DNA from 4 places in the Streptomyces sp. NBC_00038 genome. Region 3 is predicted to be linked to each of the others. Evidence: riboswitches for the same ligand, from Rfam matches in the RefSeq annotation. Region 3 holds a riboswitch; each other region holds the start of a gene.

What was found. Region 3 has a riboswitch for cyclic di-AMP ahead of OG219_RS22880 (M23 family metallopeptidase). Riboswitches for the same ligand answer to the same signal wherever they lie in the genome.
Positions count from the first base shown of each region.
Region 1: it holds a riboswitch for cyclic di-AMP, as region 3 does, so the genes downstream of both, OG219_RS19930 (transglycosylase family protein) here and OG219_RS22880 (M23 family metallopeptidase) in region 3, are expected to answer to the same signal.
Region 2: it holds a riboswitch for cyclic di-AMP, as region 3 does, so the genes downstream of both, OG219_RS40815 (LysM peptidoglycan-binding domain-containing M23 family metallopeptidase) here and OG219_RS22880 (M23 family metallopeptidase) in region 3, are expected to answer to the same signal.
Region 4: it holds a riboswitch for cyclic di-AMP, as region 3 does, so the genes downstream of both, OG219_RS35795 (M23 family metallopeptidase) here and OG219_RS22880 (M23 family metallopeptidase) in region 3, are expected to answer to the same signal.

Region 1 covers NZ_JAPELQ010000001.1:4,397,331-4,404,985, forward strand. Annotated here, with positions in the region: gene OG219_RS19905 (NAD(P)/FAD-dependent oxidoreductase) at 244-1,647, opposite strand; gene OG219_RS19910 (Ppx/GppA phosphatase family protein) at 2,098-3,039, opposite strand; gene OG219_RS19915 (DUF501 domain-containing protein) at 3,036-3,611, opposite strand; gene OG219_RS19920 (septum formation initiator family protein) at 3,687-4,163, opposite strand; gene eno (phosphopyruvate hydratase) at 4,271-5,557, opposite strand; gene OG219_RS19930 (transglycosylase family protein) at 5,901-6,596, opposite strand; cyclic di-AMP (ydaO/yuaA leader) riboswitch at 6,601-6,765, opposite strand; gene OG219_RS19935 (transglycosylase family protein) at 6,949-7,655, opposite strand, start outside.
Region 2 covers NZ_JAPELQ010000001.1:9,112,672-9,120,326, forward strand. Annotated here, with positions in the region: gene OG219_RS40790 (aspartate aminotransferase family protein) at 1-1,232, shown strand, start outside; gene OG219_RS40795 (helix-turn-helix domain-containing protein) at 1,322-1,966, shown strand; gene OG219_RS40800 (DUF6126 family protein) at 1,963-2,115, shown strand; gene OG219_RS40805 (tyrosine-protein phosphatase) at 2,147-2,944, opposite strand; gene OG219_RS40810 (alpha-galactosidase) at 3,149-5,218, shown strand; cyclic di-AMP (ydaO/yuaA leader) riboswitch at 5,519-5,676, shown strand; gene OG219_RS40815 (LysM peptidoglycan-binding domain-containing M23 family metallopeptidase) at 5,681-6,604, shown strand; gene OG219_RS40820 (SGNH/GDSL hydrolase family protein) at 6,929-7,655, shown strand, end outside.
Region 3 covers NZ_JAPELQ010000001.1:5,082,085-5,089,739, reverse strand. Annotated here, with positions in the region: gene ribA (GTP cyclohydrolase II) at 1-203, opposite strand, end outside; gene OG219_RS22905 (MarR family winged helix-turn-helix transcriptional regulator) at 371-880, opposite strand; gene OG219_RS22900 (dihydrofolate reductase family protein) at 1,016-2,146, shown strand; gene OG219_RS22895 (alginate lyase family protein) at 2,461-3,672, shown strand; tRNA gene OG219_RS22890 (tRNA-Met) at 3,733-3,806, shown strand; gene OG219_RS22885 (PP2C family protein-serine/threonine phosphatase) at 3,932-5,173, shown strand; cyclic di-AMP (ydaO/yuaA leader) riboswitch at 5,449-5,605, shown strand; gene OG219_RS22880 (M23 family metallopeptidase) at 5,617-6,648, shown strand; gene OG219_RS22875 (aldo/keto reductase) at 6,797-7,655, shown strand, end outside.
Region 4 covers NZ_JAPELQ010000001.1:7,928,156-7,935,810, reverse strand. Annotated here, with positions in the region: gene OG219_RS35810 (GNAT family N-acetyltransferase) at 1-600, opposite strand, end outside; gene OG219_RS35805 (HPr family phosphocarrier protein) at 807-1,088, shown strand; gene OG219_RS35800 (GntR family transcriptional regulator) at 1,228-1,923, opposite strand; gene OG219_RS35795 (M23 family metallopeptidase) at 2,136-2,900, opposite strand; cyclic di-AMP (ydaO/yuaA leader) riboswitch at 2,913-3,073, opposite strand; gene OG219_RS35790 (pitrilysin family protein) at 3,266-4,654, opposite strand; gene OG219_RS35785 (pitrilysin family protein) at 4,651-5,994, opposite strand; gene OG219_RS35780 (DNA topoisomerase (ATP-hydrolyzing) subunit A) at 6,253-7,655, shown strand, end outside.

The DNA.
Region 1 (7,655 bases), 680 kb from region 3:
GCACACCTCCGTGACGACACTCCCGAACGCTCCAACACTCACGTAAACACCAACATGGTCTTCGCGCAGTCCCCCTTCCGCGTTACGGCTTCGCAAAATACGTGCATGGGCCATGTTTTTGGTGATGCCTCTGACGCCACAGAAATGCCCACAGAAATGCCCACGGGAACGCCGAAGGGGCCCCCCGCACCACGGATGGCGGGAGGCCCCTTCGGGGCGTTCGGGACGTTCAGTGACCGGAGGTCAGGAGGCCTTGGCCTTCTCCTCGGTCTTGGCGGGCGCAGCGGGAGCGGCAGCGGCCGCCGGGGCGGGCGCGGGCTTGGCGGCCTCGTAGAACTCCTCGCGAGGAGTCTCCATGGCACCGAGCGAGACGACCTCACGCTTGAGGAACATCGCCAGCGTCCAGTCCGCGAAGACGCGGATCTTCCGGTTCCAGGTCGGCATCGCCATGCCGTGGTAGCCACGGTGCATGTACCAGGCGAGACGGCCCTTGACCTTGATCTTCATCTTGCCCATGACGATCATCGCGACGCCCTTGTGGAGGCCGAGCCCGGCCACCGCACCCTTGTTGGCGTGCGAGTACTCCTTCTGCGGGAAGCCCCGCATACCGGAGATCACGTTGTCGCCGAGGACCTTCGCCTGACGCAGCGCGTGCTGGGCGTTCGGCGGGCACCAGGCGTTCTCGACACCGGCCTTGCGGGCGGCGGCGTCCGGAACCTGGGCGTTGTCGCCCGCGGCCCAGATGTAGTCCGTGCCCTGCACCTGCAGCGTGGTCTGCGTGTCCACGTGACCACGCGGGCCGAGCGGCAGACCGAAGCGGGAGAGAACGGGGTTCGGCTTGACGCCGGCCGTCCAGACGATCGTGTTGGAGTCGACCTCGAGGCCGTTCTTGAGCACGACGTGACCGTCGACGCACGAGTCCATGGAGGTGGAGAGGTAGATCTCCACACCGCGGCTCTCCAGGTGCTCCTTGCCGTACAGGCCGAGCTTGGGGCCGACCTCGGGAAGGATCTTGTCCGCCGCGTCGACGAGGACGAACCGCATGTCCTCGCGGGACACGTTGGTGTAGTACTTCGACGCGTCGCGGGCCATGTCCTCGACCTCACCGATGGTCTCCGCGCCCGCGAAGCCACCGCCGACGAAGACGAACGTCAGCGCCTTGCGCCGGACCTCTTCATCGGTCGTGGAGTCAGCCTTGTCGAGCTGCTCGAGAACGTGGTTGCGCAGGCCGATGGCCTCCTCGATGCCCTTCATACCGATGCCCTGCTCGGCGAGGCCGGGGATCGGGAAGGTGCGCGAGACCGCGCCCATCGCGACGACGAGGTAGTCGAAAGGCAGCTCGTACGCCTCACCCACGAGGGGGGCGATCGTCGCGACCTTGCGGTCCTGATCGATGGTGGTGACCCGACCGGTGAGGACCTCCGCCTTGGGCAGCACGCGTCGCAACGGGACGACGACATGCCGCGGGGAGATGCTGCCGGCGGCGGCTTCGGGGAGGAAGGGCTGGTAGGTCATGTACGACCGGGGGTCGACAACCGTGACGGTCGCCTCTCCGTAGCGCATCTTCTTGAGAATGCGCCGAGCTGCGTACAGGCCTACGTACCCACCGCCTACTACGAGGATCCTGGGACGCTCCGTGGTGCTCATGCCATCGAGTATCCACCTGCCCCAGGGGGGTCGCTCGTGAGCCCCTTCACAAGCATGGGTGGACCCTCTGCTACACTCCGCCGCCCACGTGACCCAGGTCATGGCGCCGGAGGGGAACCACCGTGTAACGCGGACCGTTGTCAACACCGCGTGAGCTGCCACTCCGTGTCCACGGAGGCCCCGCGAAGGCCCTCCGAACCGACCGGGCCGACCCCCGTTTCACACGGCCGAAACACTCCCCGAACGCTCCGGTGAGCACCCTTCCCGGCCTGCTGAGCCCCCCGGAAGGGCCCTGGGGAAGAAAACCTCGCCCAACAGGGCCTTTTTCCTTGTGAAGAACTTCACGAACTTTTCCGACGGCGCGTCGCCGAGAGGTTTTCCAGGGCCCTGAAGCGCGCTCATACGTTGTCCGACCTGCTCAGGAGAGGCGCCCGGCGAGGCGAGCCACCACTACGCGATCGACCAGGCGATCCCGTCGAGGATGTCGTGCTCGCTCACCACGACCTCCGTCGCGCCGATCCGCTCCATCACCGAAAGAAGCACCAGGGCACCGGCCGCGATGACGTCGACACGGCCAGGGTGCATCGACGGGATCGCGGCCCGTTCGGCATGCGTCGAGCTCACCAGCGACTCGGTGATCTCACGGACGCGCTCGTACGGGACCCGGGAGTGGTGGATGGCGACCGAGTCGTACTCGGGAAGGTTCTGCGCGATCGCCGAGACCGTGGTGACCGAGCCCGCAAGCCCGACCAGCGTGCGCGCCTCCCGCAACGGCACCGTCTGCTCCGCGAGGTCCAGGGCCGCTCCGATGTCGGCGCGGATCGCCTCGACCTCGGCGGACGCCGGCGGGTCACTGACCTTGCCCTCGTGCACGAGGTGCCGCTCGGTCATCCGCACGCAGCCGATGTCGACGGAGCGCGCGGCACGCACATGGTCCTCGCCCACCACGAACTCCGTGGACCCGCCGCCGATGTCCACCACCAGGTACGGCTTGGCAAGGTCGTCCCGGCCCGTCAGCTCCTTGGTCGCACCCGTGAAGGAGAACTCCGCCTCCTGGTCACCGGTGATCACCTCCGGCTCGACACCCAGGATGTCCAGCACCCCGCGCACGAACTCGTCCCGGTTCTCGGCGTCACGGGACGCGGAGGTCGCCACGAACCGCAGTCTCTCCGCCCCGTGCTCCTTGATGATCGCCGCGTACTCACGGCAGGCGGCGAAGGTCCGCTCCAGCGCCTCCGGGGCGAGCCGCCCGGTCCGGTCGACACCCTGACCGAGCCGCACGATCGTCATACGGCGGTCCAGGTCGACGAGTTCACCCGTCTCCGGGTCCGCGTCCGCCACGAGCAGCCGGATCGAGTTCGTACCGCAGTCGACGGCGGCGACACGGGTCACTTGGCGGCCTCCTCGGCGGCGGGGGCCGCCTCGGCGCCGAGCTGCCGGGTGTCGTCATCCGACGACGTCACGCAGGGCCCCTTGCGCCACCACTCCGGCAGCATCCCGATGGCCTCGTCGCCCAGCGGGTTCACGCCCGGACCCGCCGCCAGGGAATGACCCACCAGCACATGGAGGCACTTCACCCGGTCCGGCATGCCACCCGCGCTGGGAAAGCCCTCCAGGACCTCGATGGAGTCACGCCGCGCGATGTAATCCTCGTGAGCGGCGCGATACGCGGCGGCCAGCTCCGGATCGCTCGCCAGACGGTCCGTCATCTCCTTCATGACCCCGTTGGCCTCCAGCGTGCCGATCGCGGAAGCGGCACGCGGACACGTCAGGTAGTACGTCGTCGGGAACGGCGTCCCGTCGGGAAGGCGGGGCGCCGTCTCCACCACGTCCGGCTGACCGCAGGGACAACGGTGCGCGATCGCGCGCAACCCGCGCGGCGGTCGCCCCAGCTGCTGCTTGAAGGCCTCGACGTCCGCGTCGGTCGGCTCGGTGTAGGGGGTGGTCGGCGGGGGCGTTTGCATGCCTGGGTGCTGTCTTTCCGTGGTCAGCTATCAGATATCGAATGACAGATGACAGATTTCAATATCTGTCAACTGTCATTCGTCGGAACGGTCGGCCTTGTCCACACCGTCCCAGACGTTGGCGTACCAGGGACGGTCGGCCGCCCCCTGGCCGGCGCGGGACTGCTTCGCCGCGTCCGGGTCGATCACGATGTACCCGGTCTCCCCCGGCATCACATAGTGCAGCCGGTCCCGGATCTGCTGCTCCGCGTACGCGTCGTCCTGCCAGCGAGCCTTGAGGTCACGCAGCTGCTCGACACGCGCACGGGCCTCCTCGCGCTGCTGCTGCAGGTCGGCGACCTCGGCGCGCTGGGACACGTACTGCCTTATCGGGTACGCGAGGGCCACGACCAGCGAACAGAGGACGAGGGCGAGGAGCGCCGCCCGCCCGGTGAGCCGCGAGCGGCGCGCCTGCCGCTTGGTCTGGGAGCGGTAGACCCGGGCCGCCGTCTGCTCGCCGAGCAGCTTCAGCCTGGTCGCGGTGGAGAACCGGTCCCGGTCCTTCACGGCCATGAGTCCCGCCTCCCCGGTACAAACCCGTCACGTGCGTACGTCCCCGCACACGGTACGGGACCGAGTACGGGGACGTACGTACGACGCTTCCTACTTGACCCGGAGGGTCAGCCCTTGAAACGGGGGAAGGCGCTGCGACCGGCGTACACCGCGGCGTCGTCGAGGATCTCCTCGATGCGCAGCAGCTGGTTGTACTTGGCGACGCGGTCCGAGCGGGCCGGGGCGCCGGTCTTGATCTGACCGCAGTTCACCGCGACGGCGAGGTCGGCGATGGTGACGTCCTCGGTCTCGCCGGAGCGGTGGGACATCATGCACTTGAAGCCGTTGCGCTGGGCCATCTCGACGGCGTCCAGGGTCTCGGTCAGCGAGCCGATCTGGTTGACCTTGACGAGCAGGGCGTTCGCGGAGCCCTCCTCGATGCCGCGGGCCAGGCGCTCGGGGTTGGTGACGAAGAGGTCGTCGCCGACGATCTGGACCTTGTCGCCCAGCTTGTCGGTGATGACCTTCCAGCCGGCCCAGTCGTCCTCGTACAGCGGGTCCTCGATGGAGACCAGCGGGTACGCGGAGACGAGCTCCTCGTAGTACTCGGTCATCTCGGCGGCCGAGCGGGACTTGCCCTCGAACTCGTACTTGCCGTCCTTGTAGAACTCGGACGCGGCGACGTCGAGCGCGAGCCCGATCTGCTCGCCGGGGATGTAACCGGCCTGCTTGATGGCCTCGATGATGAGGTCGAGCGCGGCGCGGTTGGACTCCAGGTTCGGGGCGAAGCCGCCCTCGTCGCCGAGGCCGGTGGACAGGCCCTTGGTCTTCAGCACCTTCTTGAGGGTGTGGTAGACCTCGGCGCCCCAGCGCAGCGCTTCGGAGAAGGACTCCGCGCCGATCGGGGCGATCATGAACTCCTGGATGTCGACGTTGGAGTCCGCGTGCGAGCCGCCGTTGAGGATGTTCATCATCGGAACGGGCAGCAGGTGCGCGTTCGGGCCGCCGAGGTAGCGGAAGAGGGGGAGGTCGCTGGCCTCGGAGGCGGCGTGCGCGACGGCGAGGGAGACGCCGAGGATGGCGTTGGCGCCGAGCGAGCCCTTGTTGTCGGTGGCGTCCAGGTCGAACATCGCCTGGTCGATCAGGCGCTGCTCGGTGGCGTCGTAGCCGACGAGCTCCGGGCCGATCTGCTCGATGACGGCGAGGACGGCCTTCTCCACACCCTTGCCGCCGTAGCGGTTGGGGTCACCGTCGCGCAGCTCGATGGCTTCGAAGGCACCCGTGGAGGCGCCGGACGGAACGGCGGCACGACCCGTGCTGCCGTCGTCGAGGCCGACCTCGACCTCGACGGTGGGGTTCCCTCGCGAGTCGAGGATTTCCCGGGCTACGACGACGTCGATGGACGGCACGAGCATCTCCTTCTGGGATGTGACGCGGGTACGCGGGGGCCTTTTAGACCCCTGCGGGATGAGCCTAACCGGCTCGGAGGGATCGGCCAGCCGGTCGACCATCCCTTGGGCAGAACTCAGGGTAAACATTGTTCCAGATCGGAACAAAAAGGGAATGAAAAACCCCGCCCCGGTGCGTACGGGGGAACACGCACCGGAGCGGGGAGCCCGTGGGGACGGGGGTGACCCACACGAGGCCTTCAGTATGGAGACCACGTATAGGAGAGAGCTGTGGTTCAGCTGCGAGCCTGTTGTCAGCCGACCGCCGTGGGCCGACAACCATGGCTCCTCAGTCTTGAGGCTTCGCGCTTCAGCTGAGGTGCAGCTGCTGACCCGGGTAGATGAAGTCCGCGTCGTCGATGATGTCCTTGTTCAGCTTGAACAGCTGCTGCCAGCCACCCTTGACGTTCTTCGCCTCGGCGATGGAGCTGAGGGTGTCGTTCTTCTTCACCTTGTACTCGCCGTCACCCTTCTTGACCTTCTTGCCGGTCGGGGTGTCGACGGTCTTCGTCGCAGCGGCCTTGGTCGTGGCGGTGGGCGTGCTCGACTGCTGCGAAGGAGTGGTGCTCTGCTCGCTGCTCGACGAGGAGGAGGACGAGGACGACGAGGAGTCGCTCGTGCCACCGTCGTACGCGGCGCTCGACAGGCCCGTGCCGCAGGACGGCCAGGCGCCCTTGCCCTGCGCGGCGAGGACCTTCTCGGCGACGGTTATCTGCTGGGACTTGGAGGCCTGGTCGGCGGTGGCGGCGTAAGCGCTGCCACCGTACGCGGACCAGGTGGAGGAGGAGAACTGCAGACCGCCGTAGTAACCGTTGCCGGTGTTGATGGCCCAGTTGCCGCCGGACTCGCACTGGGCGACGGTGTCCCACTCGGAGGTGGTGGCGGCGGAGGCGGTGCCGGACGCCATGAGCGGGGCGGCGACGGCTACGCCGGTCACCCCGGCGAGCGTGGCAATGCGGGTGACCTTGGACGGGCGACGGTGCTTGCCCTTGCACGAACGCAGCATGAAGTGATCCCCTCACCGACGCCTGCGAGGTGAGCTGTCGGGTTCGGGCGGGTGAGTGCCCGGTCGCGCACCTTTCGGCACACGGCTTCACCCCAAGCCACTCCCGGTCAACTACCGGGCGCGGCACTTACCTTGGGTCCCCCGCTCCTGCCTACGGCGCTTGACGCGACGACTGTTCCCGTACGGCCGCTGGCAGGATTCGGCGTTGCGTCCGTCGGGGCCCGCTGTGGCGAGCGGTCACGACCGTAGGCAGGCGATCGGCGGAATTTCAAAGACGATCAGGGGGTCTGAGATCCATCTCTCATTCTCGCCAAACCGGACATTCCATGGCGAACCATGACGTGAACTCCCGCTACTTTTCGCCCGGTTCGACATCAACTGCAAGGCTCTGACCGGGGAGGATGAGGTTCGCGTCGGTGCCGACCGTCTCCTCGTTCTCGGCGTACAGCTCGGTCCATCCGCCTTCGAGGCCAAGGGCGTCGGCGATGACCGAGAGGCTGTCTCCGGCGCGGACGACGTACGAGCCGTCGACGACATCGCGGGCCGCGTCGGATTCACGCGAGGCGTGCCGCCCGGACGTGCTGTCCGTACGACTGTCGGTCGCACCCTCGGTGGCGGTGTCACCACGGTGCCGCCCGGCGCCGGTCGTCGCGCTGTCGGACGTACTCGAAGAGCCGTCCTCCTGGGTGGACTTGTCCGAGTCGTCACTGTTTGATCCGTTCGAGTCCGCACCCGCACCCTCATCCGAAGTATCGGATTTGGTCGAAGTGCCGGACGAGGACGAAGCGGACGGCGAGGGGGTGGACGATGCGGACAAGTCGGTCGAACCAGATGAGTCGGTTGATTCCGAAGAGTCCGAGGAGTCCGAAGTGGACGTGTCGGATGACGAGTCGTCGGACACACCCGTGTCGACCTCCACCGAGGCGGAGTCCTTGCTGAGCCCGGAGAGGGGTCCACAGGTGGGCCAGGCGACGAGCCCCCGGCCGTCGAGGATCTTCTCGGCGACGGCTATCTGCTGCGAGCGGCTGGCCTGGTCGGCGCTCGGGGCGTACTTGAGGC
Region 2 (7,655 bases), 4.0 Mb from region 3:
GGGACGCGGACGGCGAGGACTACCTGGACATGCTCGCCGGGTTCGGGGTGATGGGCCTGGGCCGCCATCACCCCGTGGTCCGCCAGGCGTTGCACGACGTCCTCGACGCCGAGCTCGCCGACCTCACCCGCTTCGACTGCCAGCCGCTGCCCGGACTCCTCGCGGAACGGCTGCTCGTCCACAGCCCGCACTTGGACCGGGTGTTCTTCGGCAACAGCGGTACGGAGGCCGTCGAGACCGCGCTGAAATTCGCCCGGTACGCGACCGGGAAGCCGCGGATCCTGTACTGCTCGCACGCCTTCCACGGGCTGACCACCGGGTCGCTGTCCGTGAACGGTGAGGACGGTTTCCGGGACGGCTTCGTGCCGCTGCTCCCCGACACGGCCGTCCCGCTCGGTGATCTCGACGCCCTGGCAGGGGAGTTGAAGAAGGGTGACGTCGCCGCCCTCATCGTCGAACCCATCCAGGGCAAGGGGGTGCACGAGACACCGCCCGGATATCTGCGCGCCGCCCAGGAGTTGCTGCACAAGCACAAGGCGCTGCTCATCGTCGACGAGGTGCAGACGGGTCTTGGAAGGACCGGGGACTTCTACGCCTATCAGCACGAGGAGGGTGTGGAACCGGACCTGGTGTGCGTGGCCAAGGCGCTGTCCGGCGGCTATGTGCCGGTCGGTGCGACGCTGGGCAAGGACTGGATCTTCAAGAAGGTCTACTCGTCCATCGACCGGGTCCTCGTGCACTCGGCGAGCTTCGGGTCGAACGCGCAGGCCATGGCGGCGGGGCTCGCGGTGCTCTCGGTCATGGAGAACGAGCAGATCGTGGCCAACGCCCGGGCCACGGGTGAGCAGTTGAAGTCCCGGCTCGCGGCGCTCGTGGACAAGTACGAGCTGCTGAGCGACGTCCGCGGCCGGGGACTGATGATCGGCATCGAGTTCGGACGGCCCAAGTCGCTGAAGCTGCGCAGCCGCTGGACAATGCTGCAGGCCGCGCGCAAGGGTTTGTTCGCGCAGATGGTGGTCGTACCGCTGCTGCAACGGCACCGCATCCTCACCCAGGTCTCCGGCGATCACCTGGAGGTGATCAAACTGATCCCGCCGCTGGTCATCGACGAGCGGGACGTGGACCGCTTCGTGGAGGCCTTCACGGCCGTGATGGACGACGCGCACGGCGGGGGCGGACTGATGTGGGACTTCGGGAAGACGCTGGTGAAGCAGGCGGTGGCGAACCGCTGAGAGTCCGGCCGAGCCCAGCGCGTCGAGGCGTTTTTGCCTCTGGGGTAAGAAATTTGCCCCAGAGGTAACCCTCGGGCTCAATGGAAGGCATGAGCACTGCCGAGGGCAGAGACCCTTCCCAGCCCGGGGCCGCCGACGAGATCCACGTCGTCGCACCGCAACTGCGTGCGCTGCGCCGCCGTGCCTCACTGACCCTGGAGGCAGCGGCCGGCTCCGCCGGGCTCTCGCCCGCCCACCTCTCACGCCTGGAGACCGGGCAGCGCCAGCCCTCACTGCCGATGCTGCTCGCACTCGCTCGTATCTACGGTACGACCGTCTCGGATCTGCTCGGCGAGACGGTCGCCGAGCGTGACGCCGTGGTGCGTGCCTCAGACATGGAGCCGACCGCGGCGGGCGGCTGGACCTACTGGCAGGCCGGCGCCTCCGGGCGCGGGATGCAGGCCCTGCGGGTGCACGTCCCGTACGGCTCGCAGGGCGACATCGTGCGGGTCCACCCCGGCGAGGAGTGGCTCCATGTCCTGCGCGGGCGGCTGCGACTGCGCCTCGGTGACACCGCACACGTGCTCGCGCCGGGGGACAGCGCGCACTTCGACTCGCTCACCCCGCACCGCATCGCCGCCGCCGACCGGGACGGCGCCGAGCTCCTCTTCGTACACACCCTGCTGCAGAGCCCGACCGCCGCGCTGTGCCTCGGGCCGGCGACGGGGCACCCCACCCTGGGAGAGACGCCATGACCGAACCGACGGAATCCGGCCCTCGCCGCGACATGGACGACAAGCTGCCCCGCGCCCTGTGGGTGCGGCTGATCATCTACGTGGCCGTCGGCCACCTCTTCGCGGCCTTCGTCTACCTGCTGTTCACCCTGGGCGCGCAGAACCAGTAGGCACACGTCGGTCGGGACCAGGAGACGTACGTCAGTCGAGGAGCCGTTCGCGCAGCCGGTCCCGCAGCTCCGGGGTGATCCCCAGCCCCTGCTCCAGGTAGGCGTCGACTCCGCCCCAGGTCTCCTCGATCGTCTCGAAGGCCGCCGCCAGGTATTCGGCACGCGCGTCGAAGAGCGGGCTGAGCAGCTCCATGACCTCCGGGGAGTACGCGGAGTCGGAGGTGCTGCTGCGGTGGACCTTGTAGCGACGGTGCGCCGCGTTCGATTCCAGGTAGTCGGCCACGATGGCCTCACGCTCGACGCCGACGGCGAGGAGCGTGATGGCTATGGAGAGGCCGGCCCGGTCCTTGCCCGCGGCGCAGTGCATCAGGGCGGGCACGCTGTCCTCGGCCAGGGAGTGCAGCACCTGGGAGTGCTCCGCGGTGCGCTGCTTCACGATGGCGCGGTAGGAGTTGATCATCCGGTTCGCCCCCTTGCCGTTCGCGAGGAGGGCGCGCAGCTGGTCGAGATCGCCGTCGCGGACCATCTTCCAGAACTCGGAGCCGTCGGCCGGGTCGGTCAGCGGAAGGTTCACGTTCCGCACGCCGGGCAGCTCGACGTCCGGTCCCTCCAGCTTCTGGTCCGAGGCATTGCGGAAGTCGAAGATCGTGTGCAGGCCGAGGGAGGAGAGGAACTCGGCGTCCTGCTCGGTGGCGTGCGCGAGGTGGCCGCTGCGGAACAGCACCCCGTACCGCACCCGTCGGCCGTCCACGGTGGGCAGGCCGCCCACATCGCGGAAGTTGCGCACTGCGGCCAGTTCGGGCTCGGTCGACGGGATCTGCTGCGTCACGGGGACTCCTCCCAATAAACCGTCGGCGCTGCTCGGCGTCGCCCGCCGACGGACGTTGCGCTATCGACGATACGACATGGGTACCTGGGGCAATGAGTTGTCCACAGGCGCCGTCTTCCCAGGTGCGGAGGCGTTGCTTCCAGGGCCTGGAGCGCGTGATGATGTTGGTACCTGATCGCACCTGTTCGTATCTGTGGGGGACTGATGGCGGAGATCGGCGCGGACGGTCGTACCTGGCTTCTCTCGGGACCGACGAGCAGTTACGCACTGCGGCTCACCGAACTCGACGAGCTACTGCATCTCCACTGGGGCCCGCGCATCACGCTCACCGACGCCGAGGCGCTCGCCGCCCTGCCCGCACCCCAGTACTGGCCGTTCGAGTCCCCGCTCGACGGCCGCGAGGAGTACCCCGTCGAGGGCGGCCCCCGCTTCGCACGCCCCGCCCTGTCGGTACGGACGGACGAGCGGCGCGGGACCGAGTGGCGCTTCGAGGAGTACGAGACGGACGGGGACGAGCTGCGGCTGCGCTTCTCCGACTCCGGGCTCGGCATCACCCTCCACTACCGGATGCGCGGCGATGTGGTCGAGCGCCGGGTGAGCCTCGTCAACGCGGGGCCCGCACTGGAGCTGCTGCGCGCCGACTCCGCGACCTGGACACTGCCCGAGCGTGACGGCTGGCGGTTGTCCCAGCTGCACGGGCGGTGGGCGGCCGAGTCCCGGCTCGTGCGATCGCACCTCACCTACGGCGAGAAGGTCATCGGCAGTCGGCGCGGGCACACCGGGCACCAGCACCTGCCGTGGGTCGCGCTCGACAGCGAGGCGACCGAGGAGAGCGGCGAGGTGTACGGGTGCGCGCTCGGCTGGTCGGGTTCCTGGCGGATCTCCGTGGCCCAACTCCCGGACGCGCGCGTGCAGATCACCGGCGGCGCCGGGTACGACGACTCGGGGCTGCTGCGCCTGGAGCCGGGGGAGTCGTTCACGACGCCGGTCTTCGCGGGGCTCTGGAGCGACGGCGGCTTCGGCGGGGCGAGCCGCGCCTGGCACGCGTACCAGCGTACGTATGTCATCCCGGACGCGGAGCAGGACCGGCCCGTGCTCTACAACTCCTGGGAGGCCACCGGCTTCGGTATCTCGGAGGATCAGCAGCGCAAGCTCGCGCGGCGGGCCGCGGCCATGGGCGTCGAGCTGTTCGTGGTCGACGACGGCTGGTTCGGGGCGCGCACCAGCGACCGCGCGGGGCTCGGTGACTGGACGCCCAATCCGGACCGCTTCCCGGCCGGTCTGAAGCCGCTGGCCGAGGACGTACACGCGCTGGGCATGCGGTTCGGCATCTGGGTCGAGCCGGAAATGGTCAATCCGGACAGCGAGCTGTACCGCGCGCACCCCGAATGGGTGCAGTTCCAGCAGGGGCGAACCAGGACGGAGTACCGCAATCAGCTCGTACTGAATCTCGCGCGCCAGGACGTCCAGGAGTACCTGTGGGAGCAGCTCCACGGACTGCTATCCAGTGCTCCCATCGACTATGTGAAGTGGGACTTCAATCGTTGTTTCACGGACGCGGGTTGGCCGGGCGAGCGCTTTCCGCAGAAGCTGTGGGTGGCGCACGTGGAGGCCCTGTACGGCCTTCTCGACCGGCTGCGGGCCGCGCACCCCGGTGTCGCGTTCGAGTCCTGCTCGGGCGGTGGCGGCCGTATCGACCTGGGTGTCCTGGCCCGTACGGACCAGGTGTGGACCTCCGACAACACCGACCCGCTCGACCGGCTCGCGATCCAGGACGGCTTCAGTCAGATCCACCCGGCCCGGATCATGGCCGCCTGGGTCACGGACAGCCCGAACACGCAGCTCAACGGGCGGGTCAGCTCGCTGCGCTTCCGGTTCGTGAGCGCGATGGCGGGGGTGCTCGGCGTCGGCGGCGACCTGAGCGAGTGGAGTGAGCAGGAGCTTGCCGAGGCGCGGGACTGGGTGGAGCTGTACAAGGAGATCCGGCCCGTCGTGCAGCGCGGCGACCTCTATCGGCTGCGGCCCCCGGAGGGCGGGCTGAGTGCGGTGCAGTACGTCCATGGCGACGAGACCGTCGTCCTCGCCTGGCTCCAGGCCCAGCGCCACGGTGAGCCGGTCGCGCCGCTCCGACTGCGCGGACTCGACCCGACACAAGCGTACGAGTGCTGCGAAACGGGCGAAGTGCACCGGGGTGCGGTGCTGCTGCATCACGGGGTGCGGACGGGGCTGCGCGGGGATCTCGATGCGACGGTTATCCGCCTGCGTCGCATGTGACTGTTCTGTCCGAATTAGCTGCTTCATTCCAACTGGCCCTGGAATAAGGTGCCGTGGGCCGACGTGCGTGAGCAGCGTCATATTCGTGACGATGTGTTGCGACCCCTTTTTGTCAACCCGCCCGAATTCCCGGGCTATTTGAGAGGGCGGAAAGGTCATCTGTCCACAGAGGGTGACGGGAATTCCGGCAAGGATCAAGAGGGTGACGTCCACAGAAAGCGCACATGGTTGTCGACGCGCTCTCATTTCGCTTACGTTCGCCCTCAATCCGGACGGACGCCCAATCCTGCCGCCGCCCGGAATCCGCACTCACCCGTATGTGGCAGGAGCGGGGGACCCACAGGTACGACGCCTGTTCCGGTCTCCGGAACGGGCTAGGGGTATAGCCGCGCAGCCACGCGGCCGGGCATCTCCAGCCCGCACCCGACAGCTCACCTCGCAGGCGCCGGAGAGGAATTCGTCATGCCCGCGAAGGGTAAGCACCGCCGTCCCAAGTCCCAGCGTTTCACGCGCTCGATCGCCGTTGCCGGAACGGGTGGCGCCGCGCTCGCGCTGCCGCTGATGGGAGCCACCGGCGCCCATGCGGCTACTCCGACGGCCACGGTTTCCTCCACTCAGGAAAAGGCCGCGACGGCTTTGGAAAAGGCCGCCGCTTCTGCTCCGGCCGCCGCCAAGAAGACCGCGACGAAGACCTACGCGGTAAAGGCGGGCGACTCTCTTTCGAAGATCGCCACCGACCAGAGTGTCAGCGGCGGCTGGAAGAAGCTGTACTCGGACAACCGCAAGGCCGTCGGCGAGGACCCGGCTCTGATCCACCCCGGCCTGAAGCTGACGATCGGCAAGAAGGCCGCGTCGAGCTCCTCTGCTGAGTCGTCCGCCAAGTCGCAGTCGTCCGCCGAGTCGTCCAAGTCCTCCGAGTCGTCCACCAAGACGACCGCCGAGACCACGGCCCCGGCCACCGACACCGCCAGCAGCTCCGGCTACACCATGCCGGTCGAGGGCGCCACCGTCGGCACCGCCTACAAGACCGCGGGCAGCATGTGGTCCAGTGGCTACCACACCGGCGTGGACTTCGTGGTCCCGACCGGCACCACCATCAAGTCCATCGCCGCGGGCACCGTCGTCTCGGCGGGCTGGGGCGGCGCGTACGGCAATCAGGTCGTCATCCAGCACGCCGACGGCCAGTACTCGCAGTACGCCCACATGTCCTCCCTCTCCGTCTCGGCGGGCCAGACCGTGACCGAGGGGCAGCAGATCGGCCTCTCCGGCGCTACCGGCAATGTCACCGGACCGCACCTGCACTTCGAGATCCGCACCACGCCGGACTACGGCTCGGACGTGGACCCGGTCGCGTACCTGCGCTCGCACGGTGTCACCGTCGGCTGACGCCTCTCCCTCATCTCCGAAGGCCGGACCCCACGATCCCCGGGGTCCGGCCTTCGGTGTGTCGTGGTCGACGCGCCGCGTTCCTTTGGATTCACGATCGGGGCCCTGTCGGACGGTTCCACGGTCCAGTGGTGGAACAACGGGCAACTCCAGGTGTGGCGGCTGTTCAACCACCCCTGAAAGGCCCTTATTCCGAGCTTGACCCAGACTTTATGAGTGGCTTATCTCACCACCCGTCAACCCCTTCCTACGGTCGCGTAGCTCACACCCGAAGGTGAATCATGGGTCGTTGTGGCAGACGATTCGAAGAGTGTCAACAGATCAGTGATCGGGTCGTACGTGGCGGTGGGGGACAGCTTCACCGAGGGCGTCGGCGACCCCGGGCCCGACGGGGCCTTTGTCGGCTGGGCCGACCGGTTCGCGGTACTTCTCGCGGACCGGCAGCCCGAGGGCGACTTCAACTACACCAATCTCGCCGTGCGCGGCAAACTGCTCGACCAGATCGTCGAGGACCAGCTCTCGCGGGCGAAGGAGCTCGCGCCCGACCTGGTCTCCTTCTGTGCGGGCGGCAACGACATCATCCGGCCAGGCGTCGACCCCGACGAGGTCGCGGAGCGTTTCGAGCGCGCGGTCGCCGACCTCACCTCCCATGTCGGCACCGTCATGGTGACGACCGGCTTCGACACCCGTGGCGTGCCCGTGCTGAAACACATGCGCGGCAAGATCGCCACGTACAACGGGCACATCCGGGCCATCGCCGACCGGTACGGCTGCCACGTCCTCGACCTGTGGTCCCTGAAGACGATTCAGGACCGCCGCGCCTGGGACGGCGACCGCCTGCACCTGTCACCCGAGGGCCACACCCGCGTCGCGCTCCGGGCCGGCCAGGTCCTCGGCCTCGAAGTACCGGCCGACCCGGACCAGCCGTGGCCGCCCCTCCCGCCCCGCGGCACTCTCGAGGCCAGGCGCGACAACATCCTCTGGGCGCGTGAGTACCTGGTCCCGTGGATCGGGCGTCGCCTGCGCGGCGAGTCCTCCGGGGATCATGTGG
Region 3 (7,655 bases):
CCGAAGACGTCTCCGGTCAGGCACTCGGAGTGCAGTCGCACCAGCGGGTTCGCGCCGGGTTCGCCCAGGACGACGGCCAGGTGTTCCAGGCCGTCGGTGAGGCCGTGGAAGGTGACCAGCTCCGCGTCGACCGAGTAGCCGTCGCCGAAACGCAGGGGCACGGCGACGCGGGTGCGCACCGTGGCGGTGGGGAAGTCGCGCATGTTGTCTCTCCGGTCCAGCGGGTTCGTGCCAGCTTGTGTTTCAGATTTGAAGCACATCCTTGGAGGGAGACAGTACACGCTGCTTTAAAGTTCAAGCAATACGTTTTGCGGCTTACGCAGTGACTTGTAAGCGTCTTGTACGTCTCACCGCTCGCGCGGCCCGCGCCTCATGGTGTGGATGAACGCCGCCGCCACGGCAGATCTTCCCTGTACGCGCCCGGAGTTTCCCCCTGGATCCCGCGTGCGATGCTCCCGCAGATCTCCTCCAGCTGCCCCACCTGCTCGGGGGTCAACCGGTCGAAGAGCGCCCGCCGTACCGTCTCCACATGCCCCGGCGCCGTCCGCTCCAGGACGGCCATGCCCTCGTCCGTGAGGACGGCCACGTGTCCGCGCTTGTCCGTGGGGCAGCCCTCCCGGCGCACCGTGCCGTCGTTCTCCAGCCGGGTCACGGCGTACGTCAGCCGGCTGCGGGTGATCTTCAGGACCTCGGCGAGATCGGTCATCCGCAGCCGCCGGTCCGGCGCTTCGGAGAGCATGGCGAGGATGGAGTAGTAAAGGTGGGGCATCCCCGCCTGCGCCTGGAGTTGCCGGTCGATCGCGTCCTCCAGGAGCGAGGTCGCGGAGATGTACGAGCGCCAGGCGCGCTGTTCGGCGGGGGAGAGCCAGCGGGTCGTCATGCCGCCAGTCTAGGTATTGTTCAAAAGTTGAACCAACTTGAACCGACTTGAACCCCGACTTGAATCAACTTGTATTCGACTTGCATCGACTTGAACCACTGAGAGCCGAGAGCTCCGAGCTGGAGGGTGCGCCCCATGCCACACCCCTACGTCCTGCTGTCCGCCGCCGTCTCCCTCGACGGCTTCCTCGACGACACCGGACCCGAACGGCTGCTGCTCTCCGGCGCGGCCGACTTCGACCGGGTCGACGAGGTACGGGCGTCCAGCGACGCGATCCTGGTCGGCGCCGGCACGCTCCGCACGGACAACCCCCGGCTGCTGGTCAACTCGGCCGAGCGGCGCGCGGCCCGGGTCGCCGCGGGGCGCTCCGAGTACCCGTTGAAGGTCACGGTCAGCGGGTCCGGTGACCTCGATCCCGGTGCCCAGTTCTGGCACACCGGCGGCGAGAAGGTCGTCTATACGACGGACAAGGGTGCCGAGCGGCTGCGCGGGCTCGGGCTGGACGCCGATGTCGTCCCGGTCGGGACCGAGGTGGACTGGCGGGCCGTTCTCGCCCACCTCCATGACGTACGCGGTGTGCGGCGCCTCATGGTCGAGGGGGGCGGGCGGGTGCACACGCAGCTGATGCGGGAGGGGCTCGCGGACGAACTCCAGCTCGCCGTGGCGCCGCTCTTCGTCGGGGAGGCGGACGCGCCTCGGCTCTTCGGGCCCGGGCCCTATCCCGCCGGGCGGATGCGGATGGTGGAGACGCGGGCGGTCGGGGACGTCGTGCTCATTCGGTACGTCCCCACGGCGCCCGGGGTCGGGGGGCTCGCCTCCGCCGCCGACCGGTACTGGCTGGGGGTCGCGTGTGAGCTGGCGGCGTTGTGTCCGGTGTCGGAGACCGCGTTCAGTGTGGGGGCGGTGGTGGTGGCCGCGGACGGGAGCGAGCTGGCGCGCGGGTACTCCCGGGAGGGGGGTGATTCCGTGGTGCACGCGGAGGAGGCGGCGCTTGCCAAGGTCGATGGCGGTGATCCGCGGCTCTCGTCCGCCACGGTGTACAGCAGCCTTGAACCGTGTGCTCGGCGGGCGTCCCGGCCTGCGCCTTGTGCGCGGCTCATTCTTGATGCCGGGGTGCGGCGGGTTGTCACCGCGTGGCGGGAGCCGGACACGTTCGTGGCGGGGGCCGACGGGAGCGGGATTCTTGTGGGGGCGGGGGCCGATGTGGTCGTGCTTCCGGAGTACGAGGAGCGGGCGGTGGCGCCCAATCGGCATCTGGTGGGGTAGCGCGGGGCCGGGTTGGCGGGGCGGGCCTGGGGGTTTTTCGCCCCCTCCGCCCCTACCCGTCCCTTGTTCCTGGGGCTCCGCCCCAGACCCCGCTCCTCAAACGCCGGAGGGGCTATCTCCAGCCCGTCCGGCGTTTGAGGACGAGGCCGTCCAGGCCGATAGCGGGGGTCAGGGGGCGGCAGCCCCCAGGAACGGGACGGGAAGGGGCGGAGGGGGCGAAAAAAGCCACCCGCCCCAGGCGGCCTAAGAGATCCTGCGGCCCCTCCCCCCACGCGTCAGGCTGCTCCTGAGCCGACTCGGAGGCAGGAGTAGCGATGGGTTCAGTGGGGCGGCGTGTGACGGCGGTGCTGTTGGCGCCGGTGGTGGTCGGGCTGGTGGCGTCCTGTGGGGTGTCGGGGCAGACGCGGTCGGTGCGGGCGCGGCCCCAGGATGCGGCGTTCGAGCATCCCGGGGTGCTCGTGAGCAAGGATCAGCTGGCCGCCGTACGCGAGCACGTGGACGCGGGGAGGCAGCCGTGGCTGCAGGCGTTCCTGGACATGCGGGACAGCAAGTACGGGTCGTACAAGTACCAGGCGAAGCCTTACGCGACTGTCGACTGCCCGCCGGGCAGCAAGGCCGGGCACGGGTGCGTCGAGGAGCGCGAGGACGCCATCGCGGCGTACACGCAGGCGTTGCTGTGGAGCATCACGGGCAAGCAGGAGCACGCCGACAAGGCGGTTCAGATCATGGACGCCTGGTCGGGGAAGGTGAAGAAGCACACGGCGGGGAACGCCGGCCTGCAGACCGCGTGGGCCGGGTCCACCTGGGCGCGGGCCGGAGAGATCGTACGGCACACGGGAGCCGTCTGGCCTGCGGTGGGCGTCGCACGGTTCGAGGGCATGCTGCGGACCGCCTACCTGCCCGAAGTCAGCAGGAAAGTCCCGGACTTCAACGGGAACTGGGATCTCGTCATGACCGATGCCGCGATCGGCATCGCCGTGTTCCTCGATGACCACAAGGCGTTCGACGACGCCGTCGAGCGCTTCCGGCAGCGTGTGCCCGCGTACTTCTACCTGGCCAAGGACGGGAAGGTGCCGCTGACGCCCGTCGGCAGCACCGTCGACACCCCGCAGAAGCTGACCACGTACTGGTTCGGGCAGCAGCGGTACACGGACGGGGTCTCGCAGGAGACCTGCCGCAACTTCAAGCACGTCGGATACTCGCTCGCCGCCACCGCGCACATCGCCGAGACCGCCTGGCACCAGGGCGTCGACCTCTACCGCGGCGTCAAGGACCGGCTGAAGGCCGCGCTCGACTTCCACTCCAGGTACCAGATGGGGGAGACGGCGCCCGCGTGGCTGTGCGGCGGGCGGGTCGACCGGAACATGGGGCCCGACCTGGAGGTCGCGCTCAACCACCTGGAGGACCGGCTCGACGTCCACGTCCCGGCCGCCCACCGGCTGGCCGAGCAGACGCGGCCCGCCGGTACGGACGATCTGTTCGTGTCCTGGGAGACGCTCACGCACGCGGGGAATCCGGCCGACTGAGGGGTGACGGCGACATTGGTACTGGGTGTCCCGCGAGTGGCGTATAGTTGGGTTTAACGACGCGGGGTGGAGCAGCTCGGTAGCTCGCTGGGCTCATAACCCAGAGGTCGCAGGTTCAAATCCTGTCCCCGCTACTGAAGGCCAAGGGCCGGAACTCGGATTCACGAGTTCCGGCCCTTGGTGTTTCCGGTGGGGGCCGGTGTCCCCCGTGCGGCCCACAGCGGTCGCCCCCCGACCCCGCTCCGGGAAACCTGGACGGGTGGGGCAGCGAGCAGGTACGCAGCGGGCGGGGGATCCGTCCGACCCGCGCGATGGCTCGTACGACCCCGCTTACGACCGGTCCGGCGGGCGGCTGCCCGGGGACCCCGTGCCCGTGCCCGATCCCGGGCCGGGCGACGGACTGCAGGCCCGGTCGGCGGGAGCGAACCCTCGCAGGATCTCGTACACACGCAGATTCGTCCGGGTGCTCCCCGCGCTGCTCATCGTCGCCGGTGCCCTGTACGAGGACCTCACGCCGAGGGATTTCACCGGCGGGCCCCTCTTCACGGCCGCCCCGCTCGTGGCGGCTCCCCTCTATTCGCTGCGCGGCACCGTACTCACCGGCGCCGCGGCCTTCGTGGCGGCGCTCGCGGTCCACATCAGGCTCGGCCTCGTCCGGCAGGCCGAGTCGGCCACCGAGATGGCCACGGTGCTGACAGCCGCCGTCCTGGCCGTCCTCATCAACGTCCTCGTCCGGCGCGGCAACGCACGCCTCGCCTCCGTCCGCGAGATCGCCGAGGCCGCCCAGCGCGCCGTACTGCCGGAGCCCGGCGAGCGGATCGGCGCGCTCGATGTCGCGGCGCGGTACGAGGCGGCGCAGGAGGACGCGTTCATCGGCGGGGACCTGTACGCGGTGCAGGACTCCCCGTACGGCGTACGGCTGGTCGTGGGCGACGTACGCGGAAAGGGGATGGGCGCCGTGGCGGCGGTCGCCGTGGTCATCGGGGCGTTCCGGGAGGCCGCCGAGCAGGAGGCGAGCCTGGAGGCGGTCGCCGGGCGGCTCGAGCGGGCGCTGGCGCGCGAGGGCACCCGGCGCGAGGGCCTCGACGCCTTCGAGGGGTTCACCACGGCCGTCCTCGCGGAGATCCCGCGCGGCGAGGAGGTCGTACGGATCGTCAACCGGGGCCATCCGCCGCCGCTGCTCCTGCACGCGGACGGCGCGCTCGTCACGCTCGACGCCGGGGAGCCCGCACTGCCGCTCGGGCTGGGTGAGTTGGGCGGCGGGCCCGACCGCGCGCAGCAGGCGGAGTTCCCGCAGGGGGCCACGCTGCTCCTGCACACCGACGGGCTGTCCGAGGCCCGCGACGGGCGCGGGCGCTTCTACGATCCCGCGGCCTTCCTCGCCGGACGGACCTTCCCCGCGCCCGGCGCGCTGCTGACCGCACTCGCCGACGAGGTCCGCCGGCACTCGGGCGGCAGGACGACGGACGACATGGCGCTGCTCGCGGTACGGCGACCGTGAGAGGTTCCGGCGCCGAAGGGTCTGGCCCGGAGGGTTTTGGCTTCGTTGTCACCGGGGGTGATCGAGTGACGCCCCTCCGCATAACAACTGACACACCGTCAAGAGTGTTGTGACTGATGAGGTGTGGTCAACTCGCCCGTTTTACGCCTGTGATGACCCGTAAGTCCTGGCCAGAAGCGTTAATGATCAGTCCGAACGGCTTGGAATCCAGTGCCCGCGTCTATTAACGTTCGATAACGCAGCGCGGTCGTCCCAGCCGTCACGAGAGTCGGCTCCGTGCGCACGCGCCTAATCCCGCAAGGGAGCCGGGGAACCACCAACTTGGGGTGAATCGAGCGTCTTTCGCAGTGGGAACACCGCGAATGACGCGCGTAGGAGACCTTCCTGCTCCGAACCCGTCAGCTAACCCGGTAGGCGAGAAGGAAGGAAAGGAGCACGCCCACGTGGCGTCCAACCCGCCTGCCCAGGCAACCTCGTATCCGCCGAGCGAAACGCACACCTTCGTTTACGGCAAAGAAGACGAGGGCCCCCGGGAGGAGTGGAATCCCACCGAGGACTCCCTCCGTCCCGTCCGTGGCCGGCACCGCGTAGGCAAGCAGCGCGGGGGCGGCGGACTCGCGCGCAGCTCCACCGTTCTGGGCGTCGGCGTCATAGCCGCGGTCGGCGCGGGCGGCATGGCCACCGCGGCGCCCAACAAGCCGCCGGTCTCGATCTCGCTGCCCGACCTGCCGTCCGTGAGCACGATCCTCTCGGACGACACCTCCGACGACGAGGCAGTGGGCTCCACCACCCCGCTCACCAGCGCCGGCCTGACCAGCGCCGAGACCGAGCAGGGCACCACGGACGCGGGCGAGGCCCTGCGCGCCCGCATCGTGCAGCAAGCCGAGTCCCAGCAGGACCAGGCCGACACCGCGGCCCAGCAGGCCGCCCAGACCGCCGCCGTCAAGAAGGCCGCCGACGCGGCCGCCGCGGAGCAGAAGGCGGCCGAGGCCAAGGAAGCCGCCGCGAAGAAGGCGGCGGAGGAAGAGGCCGCGGCGAAAGCCGAGGCCGAGCGCCTCGCCGAGCTCGCCAAGAGCTACACGCTGCCGACCTCCTCGTACACCATCACCTCGACCTTCGGTCAGGCCGGCGCCCTCTGGTCCTCCGGCTACCACACCGGTCTGGACTTCGCCGCGCCCACGGGCACGCTGATCAAGGCGATCCACAGCGGCACGATCACCCAGGCCGGCTGGGACGGGTCGTACGGCTACAAGACGGTGCTCACGCTCGACGACGGCACCGAGCTCTGGTTCGCCCACCAGTCGTCGATCAGCGTCAGCGTGGGGCAGAAGGTCGCCACCGGTGATGTCATCGGGCGCGTGGGTGCGACGGGCAATGTCACCGGGGCGCATCTGCACCTCGAGGTCCACCCCGACGGCGCCGCGACCGGGATCGACCCGATGGCCTGGCTGCAGAGCAAGGGCATCAATCCCTGACAGGTCAGTTCTTCAGGGCTGCCGCGTACGTTCTCTCGCGTGTACGTTCCCTGATCCCCGGCGGTTCTGACGGCACCCCCCCGGCGTCAGAGCCGCCGGTCAGGTATGTGCGGAATACATCCATCCACTTGGGACGTTGAAGTCGGGCATGACTTCTCTTCGCAAGCTCGGCTCGTCCGGCCTCGAGGTCTTCCCGCTCGCCCTCGGCGGCAACGTCTTCGGCTGGACCGCCGACGAGGCCCGGTCCTTCGCCGTGCTCGACGCGTACGCCGCCGCGGGCGGCAACTTCCTCGACACGGCCGACTCGTACTCGGCGTGGATCGACGGCAACAAGGGCGGCGAGTCCGAGACCATCATCGGCAAGTGGGTCAAGGCGCGCGGCAACCGGGCCGACGTCGTGATCGCCACCAAGGTCAGCCAGCACCCCGACTATCCGGGGCTGTCCGGCGTCAACATCAAGGCCGCCGCCGACGCCTCCCTGCGCCGCCTGGACACCGACTACATCGACCTCTACTTCACGCACTTCGACAAGCCCGAGGTGCCGGTCGAGGAGATCATCGGCGCGCTCGACGAGCTGGTGAAGGCGGGCAAGGTCCGGAACATCGCGGCCTCCAACATCTCGCCCGAGCGGCTCCAGGAGTCCCTGGACCTCTCCGACCGCGAGGGCCTCGCCCGCTACGTCGCCATCCAGCCGCACTACAACCTGGTCTCGCGCGACACCTACGAGGGCCCGCTGCGCGACATCGCCTCCCGCTCGGGCCTGGCGGCCGTCCCGTACTCCGCCCTCGCGGCCGGCTTCCTCACCGGCAAGTACCGGCCGGGTACGACGGTCGACTCCCCGCGTGCGGCGGGCGCGGGCAAGCACCTGGAGACCGAGCGGGGCCTTCGCGTGCTGGCCGCGCTCGACGAGGCCGCCCAGGCCCACGACGTCCCGGTCGCCACGGTCGCCCTGGCCTGGCTCGCCGCCCAGCCGACGGTCGCGGCACCTATCGCCTCGGCACGGGTGG
Region 4 (7,655 bases), 2.8 Mb from region 3:
GCGCTGCTCCCGTGCACGCTGCACGGCGAGCGACCTGTCGGTGGGTTCGAGGTCGAACTCCAGGCGTACGACGCCGTCCTCGAAGTGCCGCTTCTGCTGGTACCCGGCGTCCGTGAACACCTTGATCATCTTGTTGTTGGCCGGCAGTACCTCGGCGGCGAACCGGCGGATGTCCCGCTCGCGAGCCACGGCCGCGATGTGTTCGAGGAGGGCGGAGGCGACGCCGCGCCCCTGGTGGGCGTCCTGGACGAGGAAGGCGACCTCGGCCTCGTCGGCGGGCGCGGAGGCGGGCAGGCCGTCGGCGTTGATGCGGTCGTAGCGTACGGTGGCGATGAACTCGCCGCCCACCGTGGCCGCGAGTCCCACCCGGTCCACAAAGTCGTGGTGCGTGAAGCGGTGAACGTCCTTCGCGGACAGGCGCGGATACGGCGCGAAGAAGCGGTAGTACTTCGACTCGTCGGAGACCTGCTGGTAGAAGCTGACCAGGCGCTCGGCGTCGTCGACGGTGATGGGCCTGATGCGTGCCGTACCGCCGTCGCGCAGCACCACGTCCGCCTCCCAGTGGGAGGGGTACTCGTGCCGGTCCGACGAGTTGTCCATGCGCCCACAGTACGGCTCGCGTACGACAACGGCGCGAGGCAGTCTTGGGGGACCGAAGTCGGATCCAGGCCGGGATCCGACAACGGGGTCCGGGACGGCGGCAGACGGCAACAGACGGTTTGTCACCGAATGCACCCGCTCCGGACGCGCTTCACGATATGGGACACTGGTCTAGACAACTTGAGCCACCTGAAGGGCAGCATCACATGGCTGAGCGCCGCGTCAACGTCGGCTGGGCCGAGGGCCTCCACGCCCGCCCCGCCTCCATCTTCGTCCGGGCGGCCACGGCCTCCGGCGTCCCCGTGACGATCGCCAAGGCTGACGGCAACCCCGTCAACGCGGCCTCCATGCTCGCGGTCCTCGGCCTGGGGGCCACGGGCGGCGAGGAGATCGTCCTCGCGTCCGACGCCGAGGGCGCGGACGTCGCCCTGGACCGTCTGGCGAAGCTGGTCGCCGAGGGGCTCGAGGAGCTTCCCGAGACCGTCTGAGGTGCAGTGGCGGTTTTCATCGCTCCAAAACACCGGCAAGGGCCCACCCGAATTATCGGGTGGGCCCTTCGCAATTCCATTGTGCGGGCAGCATAAATAATCTCCCGCGAATTACTCCTCTTTGTATACGGCGCTCTTGTTAATGCCGCAGGCCCGTCATGTTTACGGGATGTTGCGAAGTCCTCACACGGTCCGGGCGATCCCCCGCGCCGGGAAAGCGGAGCCGGTGCGCGGCCGTCGCCCGTTCGGTGTGCAGGGCCGTGATCGCCCGCGCCCGCTCACTGTCGCCGCGCGCCACGGCGTCCACGATCCCGCCGTGCTCCGCCCAGGATTCCGCGGGGTTGGCCGGCGCCTCGACCGCGTACATCCAGGCGATCTTGTGCCGCAGCTGGGCGAGTGTCGAGGTCAGCGCGGTGCTTCCGGAGGCCTGCGCGAGGGTCTCGTGGAACCAGCCGCCCAGCGAGCGCAGATCCTCGCTGTTGCCCCTCCTGGCCCGCTCCTGACCCAGTCTGACCAGGCCTCGGAGCACCTTGAGGTGGGCCTCGGTGCGGCGCTGCGCGGCCCGGGCGGCGCCCAGCGGCTCAAGGAGCATGCGCATCTCGAGCAGGTCCCCGGCCTCCTGCTCGGTCGGCTCCGCGACGCACGCGCCCGCGTGCCGCCGGGTGACGACGAAGCCCTCTGCCTCCAGCGTGCGCAGGGCCTCGCGCACAGGGACGCGCGAGACTCCGTAGCGGCGCGCGAGCAGTTCCTCGGTGAGCCGGCTGCCGCGCTCGTAGACACCCGCGACGATGTCGTCGCGGATCGCTGTGCATACCGAGTGCGCAGGAACACGCATACCGGACCTCCGCTTTAATCCCCGTGAAACGCCGTCGATTGACGCTTGTTCAGTGACTCTATTGCAGAGACTCGGAATTTCCGATGGCGGGCCGGAATCCATGGATATTTTTTGGACAGGAAGCGGTTCGAAACGACAAGGCCCCGGCTCGTGCGAGCCGGGGCCTTGTGAAGTACGTACGCGAGTGATCAGACGTTCACGCCGGAGCGGCGTCAGATGTTCACGTCGTGCGAGCGGAGGTACGCGACGGGGTCGATGTCCGAGCCGTACTCGGCGGTCGTCCGGGCCTCGAAGTGGAGGTGCGGCCCTGTGGTGTTGCCGGTGGACCCGGAGAGGCCTATCTGCCGGCCCGGGGTGACCGTCTGGCCCACGGAGACGCCGATGGACGACAGGTGGCCGTACTGCGTGTACGTGCCGTCGTTCATCTTGATGACGATGTTGTTGCCGTAGGCGCCGCCCCAGCCGGCCTCGACGACGGTGCCGGAGCCGACCGCGTGGACCGAGGTGCCGGACGCGGCGTGGAAGTCGATGCCGGTGTGGCTGCCGGAGGACCAGAGGCTGCCGCCGGTCTTGTAGCCGGTGGAGATGTACGAGCCGGTGACCGGCGGGACGAAGGTGTTGAGGCGCTTGCGCTCGGCCTCGCGGGCGGCGCGCTCCTTGGCCTCGCGCTCCTCCTTGGCCTTCTCCGCGGCCTTCTTCCTCGCGGCCTCGTCGGCCTTCTTCTGTGCGGCTGCCTCGTCGGCGGCGTGCTGCTGGGCCGCGGCCTGCGCGTCGATCTGGTCGGCGATCGTGTCACCGATCTCGACGGCCTGGGTCAGGCCGGTCTGCTCGACGGAGTTGTCCGCGGCGAGCGCCGGGGCGGCCAGGGAGCCGAGGACACCGGTGGTGGTGAGCGCCGCGACGCCGATGGCGTTCGTGGTCGTGCGCTGCACGCGGCTCGGGCGACGGTGCTTCCCTGTGCCACAGGTGAACGCCATGGAGGGGCTGATCCTTTCCTTCCTTCTCGCCTACCGGGTTAGCTGACGGGTTCGGAGCAGGAAGGTCTCCTACGGACCACCTCCGGGGAGGGCGTCCGATTCACCCCAGGGACTGCGTGTGGGTCCCCGGCTCCCCTGGCTCGCGCCGTACGGGGACTAAGCGATGGCTGTCCGGTGCCGCGGGTGCGGCGCACTGCCTGACGAACAGCCGGACCGACGCTAAACGGGACATCTTTCAATCGACAAACGGATCACGGCTTTTGTAGCGCATGCCACAGGGCAGACAGGCAACCTCTCTATCAATACGGACAAATGGGGGCCCAGGAGACTCCGTGGTCTCCTGGGCCCCCAAGGGCACTGCTGTCCTACTCCGCCGGAACGACGCTCACTTCACCGATTCCGAGGGCCTTGACGGGCTCCTCGATCGTCGCGGCGTCGCCCACCAGGACGGTCACCAGGCGGTCCACCGGGAAGGCGCTCACGGCGGCCGCGGTGGCCTCCACGGTGCCCGTGGCGGCGAGCTGCTGATACAGCGTCGCCTGGTAGTCGTCGGGCAGATGCTGCTCGACCTGGTCGGCCAGCGTGCCCGCGACGGCCGCCGCCGTCTCGAACTTGAGGGGCGCCACACCCACCAGGTTCTGTACGGCGATGTCGCGCTCGGCGTCCGTCAGGCCCTCCGCGGCGAGGGTGCGCAGCACCTTCCAGAGGTCGTCGAGCGCCGGGCCCGTGTTCGGGGTGTCCACGGAGCCGCTGATGGCGAGCATCGCGATGCCCGAGCCGTCCGGGGCGGAGCGCAGGACCTGGCCGAACGCCCGCACACCGTAGGTGTAGCCCTTCTCCTCGCGCAGGACGCGGTCCAGGCGCGAGGTGAGGGTGCCACCGAGGCAGTACGTGCCGAGCACCTGGGCGGGCCAGACGCGGTCGTGCCGGTCGGCGCCGACACGGCCGATGAGCAGCTGCGTCTGGACGGCGCCGGGACGGTCCACGATGACGACCCGGCCGGTGTCGTCGGCGGTCACCGGCGGCACCGGGCGCGGCTCGGCGGACGAACCGGTCCAGGAGCCGAGCGTGTCGGCGAGCAGCGCGTCGACGTCGACTCCGGTGAGGTCGCCGACGATCACGGTGGTGGCCGTGGCGGGGCGTACGTGCTTCTCGTAGAAGGCGCGTACGGCCCCCGAGTCGATCGCCTCGACCGTCTCCTCGGTGCCCTGGCGCGGGCGCGACATGCGCGACGTGGCCGGGAACAGCTCCTTGGAGAGCTCCTTCGCGGCGCGGCGGGCCGGGTTGGCGGTCTCGTGCGGGATCTCGTCCAGCCGGTTGCGCACCAGCCGCTCGACCTCGCTGTCCGCGAACGCCGGTGCCCTCAGGGCGTCGGCGAGCAGATCGAGGGCCTTCGGGAGGCGTGAGACGGGGACTTCGAGCGACAGGCGTACGCCGGGGTGGTCGGCGTACGCGTCGAGCGTGGCGCCGCAGCGCTCCAGCTCGGCCGCGAACTCCTCGGCGGAGAGCTTGTCGGTGCCCTCGGAGAAGGCCCGCGCCATGATCGTGGCGATGCCGTCGAGGCCCGCGGGCTCGGCCTCCAGCGGCGCGGCGAGCAGCACCTCCACGGCGACGACCTGCTGGCCGGGGCGGTGGCAGCGCAGCACGGTCAGGCCGTTGCCCAGGGTGCCTCGCTCGGGTGCGGGAAAGGCCCACGGCCTGGCCTCGCCGGCCTGCGGCTGGGGGTGGAACTCCATGGTGGCGAGCTCGGTCACTTCGCCGCCTCCTCGTCGGTGTCTTCAGCGTCTTCAGCGGCGATCGGTTCGTAGACGAGTACCGCGCGGTTGTCGGGGCGCAGGCGGGACTTGGCGACCTCCTGGACCTCCTCGGCGGTGATGTCGAGGACGCGCTGCACGGCGGTCAGGGCGAGCTGCGGGTCGCCGAACAGGACGGCGTACCGGCACAGTTCGTCGGCGCGGCCCGCGACCGTGCCGAGCCGGTCCAGCCACTCGCGCTCCAACTGGGCCTGGGCGCGCTCCATTTCCTCGGCCGTGGGACCCTCCTCGGCGAACCGGGCGAGCTCCTCGTCGACGGCGGCCTCGATGACGGGGACCTCGACATCGCCGGACGTCTTCACGTCGAGCCACCCCAGGGAGGGCGCTCCGGCGAGCCGCAGCAGGCCGAACCCGGCAGCGACGGCGGTGCGGTCGCGGCGTACGAGCCGGTTGTAGAGCCGGGAGGACTCGCCGCCACCGAGGACGGTCAGCGCCAGGTCGGCAGCGTCACCTGCGCGCGTACCGTCCTCCGGGAGCCGGTAGGCGGCCATCAGCGCGCGCGAGGGAACCTCTTCCTCGACGACCTCGCGCAGCTCCTCGCCCATGGTGTCGGGCAGGGCGCCGTCGCGCGGGGCGGGCTTGCCGTCGTGCCCGGCGATGGAACCGAAGTACTTCTCGATCCAGGCGAGCGTCTGCTCGGGGTCGATGTCCCCGACGACCGAGAGCACCGCGTTGTTGGGCGCGTAGTAGGTGCGGAAGAACGCGCGGGCGTCCTCCAGGGTGGCCGCGTCCAGGTCGGCCATCGACCCGATCGGGGTGTGGTGGTACGGGTGGCCCTCGGGGTACGCGAGCGCGGTCAGCTTCTCGAACGCGGTCCCGTAGGGCACGTTGTCGTAGCGCTGGCGCCGCTCGTTCTTGACGACGTCCCGCTGGTTCTCCATGGACTCGTCGTCGAGCGCGGCGAGCAGCGAGCCCATGCGGTCCGCCTCCAGCCAGAGGGCGAGCTCCAGCTGGTGGGTGGGCATGGTCTCGAAGTAGTTGGTGCGCTCGAAGCTGGTGGTGCCGTTCAGCGAACCACCGGCTCCCTGCACCAGCTCGAAGTGGCCGTTGCCCTTCACCTGTCCCGAGCCCTGGAACATCAGGTGCTCGAAGAGGTGGGCGAGTCCTGTACGCCCCTTGACCTCGTGGCGCGAGCCGACGTCGTACCAGAGGCACACCGCGGCGACCGGGGTCAGGTGGTCCTCGGAGAGCACCACGCGCAGGCCGTTGGCCAGGCGGTGCTCGGTCGCTGTCAGCCCGCCGGAGCCTGCCTCAGCTGTGGCCGTGTGACCCATGGGCATGTACGTCCCTTCGATCGCGGAAAACTACGGATTTCCTGTCGGTCCTGCCACTGTATGCAAGCGCGCGGACAGCTGGCGAAGTTCCCGCGCCTCCTACGCCCAGAGCGAGAATCGCGAACGGCGAACGCCCCTTCGACGGACCCTCGAAAGCCCTCAACGGACGGGTCGTGGTCCGCGTTGTCAGTGGGGCGGTCCACAATGGTGCGCGTCAGAACCCGTTCATGCCCCGGCAGAGACTGTGAAGGAGTCGCAGCAGCGATGGCCCGCCGCAGCACGAAGACCCCGCCGCCAGACGACTTCGAGGAGCGCATCCTCGACATCGACGTCGTCGACGAGATGCAGGGCTCCTTCCTCGAGTACGCGTACTCGGTCATCTACTCCCGAGCCCTGCCGGACGCCCGCGACGGCCTCAAGCCGGTGCACCGCCGCATCGTCTACCAGATGAACGAGATGGGCCTGCGCCCCGACCGCGGCTATGTGAAGTGCGCCCGCGTCATCGGCGAGGTCATGGGTAAGCTCCACCCGCACGGCGACTCGTCGATCTACGACGCGCTGGTGCGCCTGGCCCAGCCCTTCTCGATGCGCCTGCCGCTGGTCGACGGCCACGGCAACTTCGGCTCGCTCGGCAACGACGACCCGCCGGCCGCCATGCGTTACACCGAGTGCCGGATGGCCGACGCCACGTCGCTCATGACCGAGTCCATCGAAGAGGACACGGTCGACTTCGCGCCGAACTACGACGGCCAGGAGCAGGAACCGGGCGTCCTCCCGGCGGCGTACCCGAACCTGCTGGTCAACGGCGCGTCGGGCATCGCCGTCGGCATGGCCACGAACATGCCGCCGCACAACCTCGGCGAGGTCATCGCGGCCGCCCGCCACCTGATCCGCTACCCGGGCGCCGACCTGGACACGCTGATGAAGCACGTCCCGGGCCCCGACCTGCCCACCGGCGGCCGGATCATCGGCCTCTCCGGGATCAGGGACGCGTACGAGAGCGGCCGCGGCACCTTCAAGATCCGCGCCACGGTGTCGGTGGAGGACGTGACGGCCAGGCGCAAGGGCCTCGTCGTCACCGAACTGCCCTTCACCGTCGGCCCGGAGAAGGTGATCGCCAAGATCAAGGACCTGGTCGGCGCCAAGAAGCTGCAGGGCATCGCCGACGTGAAGGACCTCACGGACCGCACGCACGGCCTGCGCCTGGTCATCGAGATCAAGAACGGCTTCGTGCCCGAGGCGGTCCTGGAACAGCTCTACAAACTGACGCCGATGGAGGAGTCCTTCGGCATCAACAACGTGGCGCTGGTGGACGGTCAGCCCCTCACCCTCGGCCTCAAGGAGCTCCTCGAGGTCTACCTCGACCACCGCTTCGAGGTCGTACGCCGCCGCAGCGAGTTCCGCCGCACCAAGAAGCGCGACCGGCTGCACCTGGTCGAGGGCCTCCTCGTCGCCCTGATCGACATCGACGAGGTCATCCGCCTCATCCGCTCCAGCGACAACTCGGCGCAGGCGAAGGAACGTCTGATCGAGCACTTCTCGCTCAGCGACGTCCAGACCCAGTACATCCTGGACACGCCGCTGCGCCGGCTGACCAGGTTCGACCGCATCGAACTGGAGACGGAGCGCGACCGGCTCAACGGCGAGATCGACGAGCTGACCGGCAT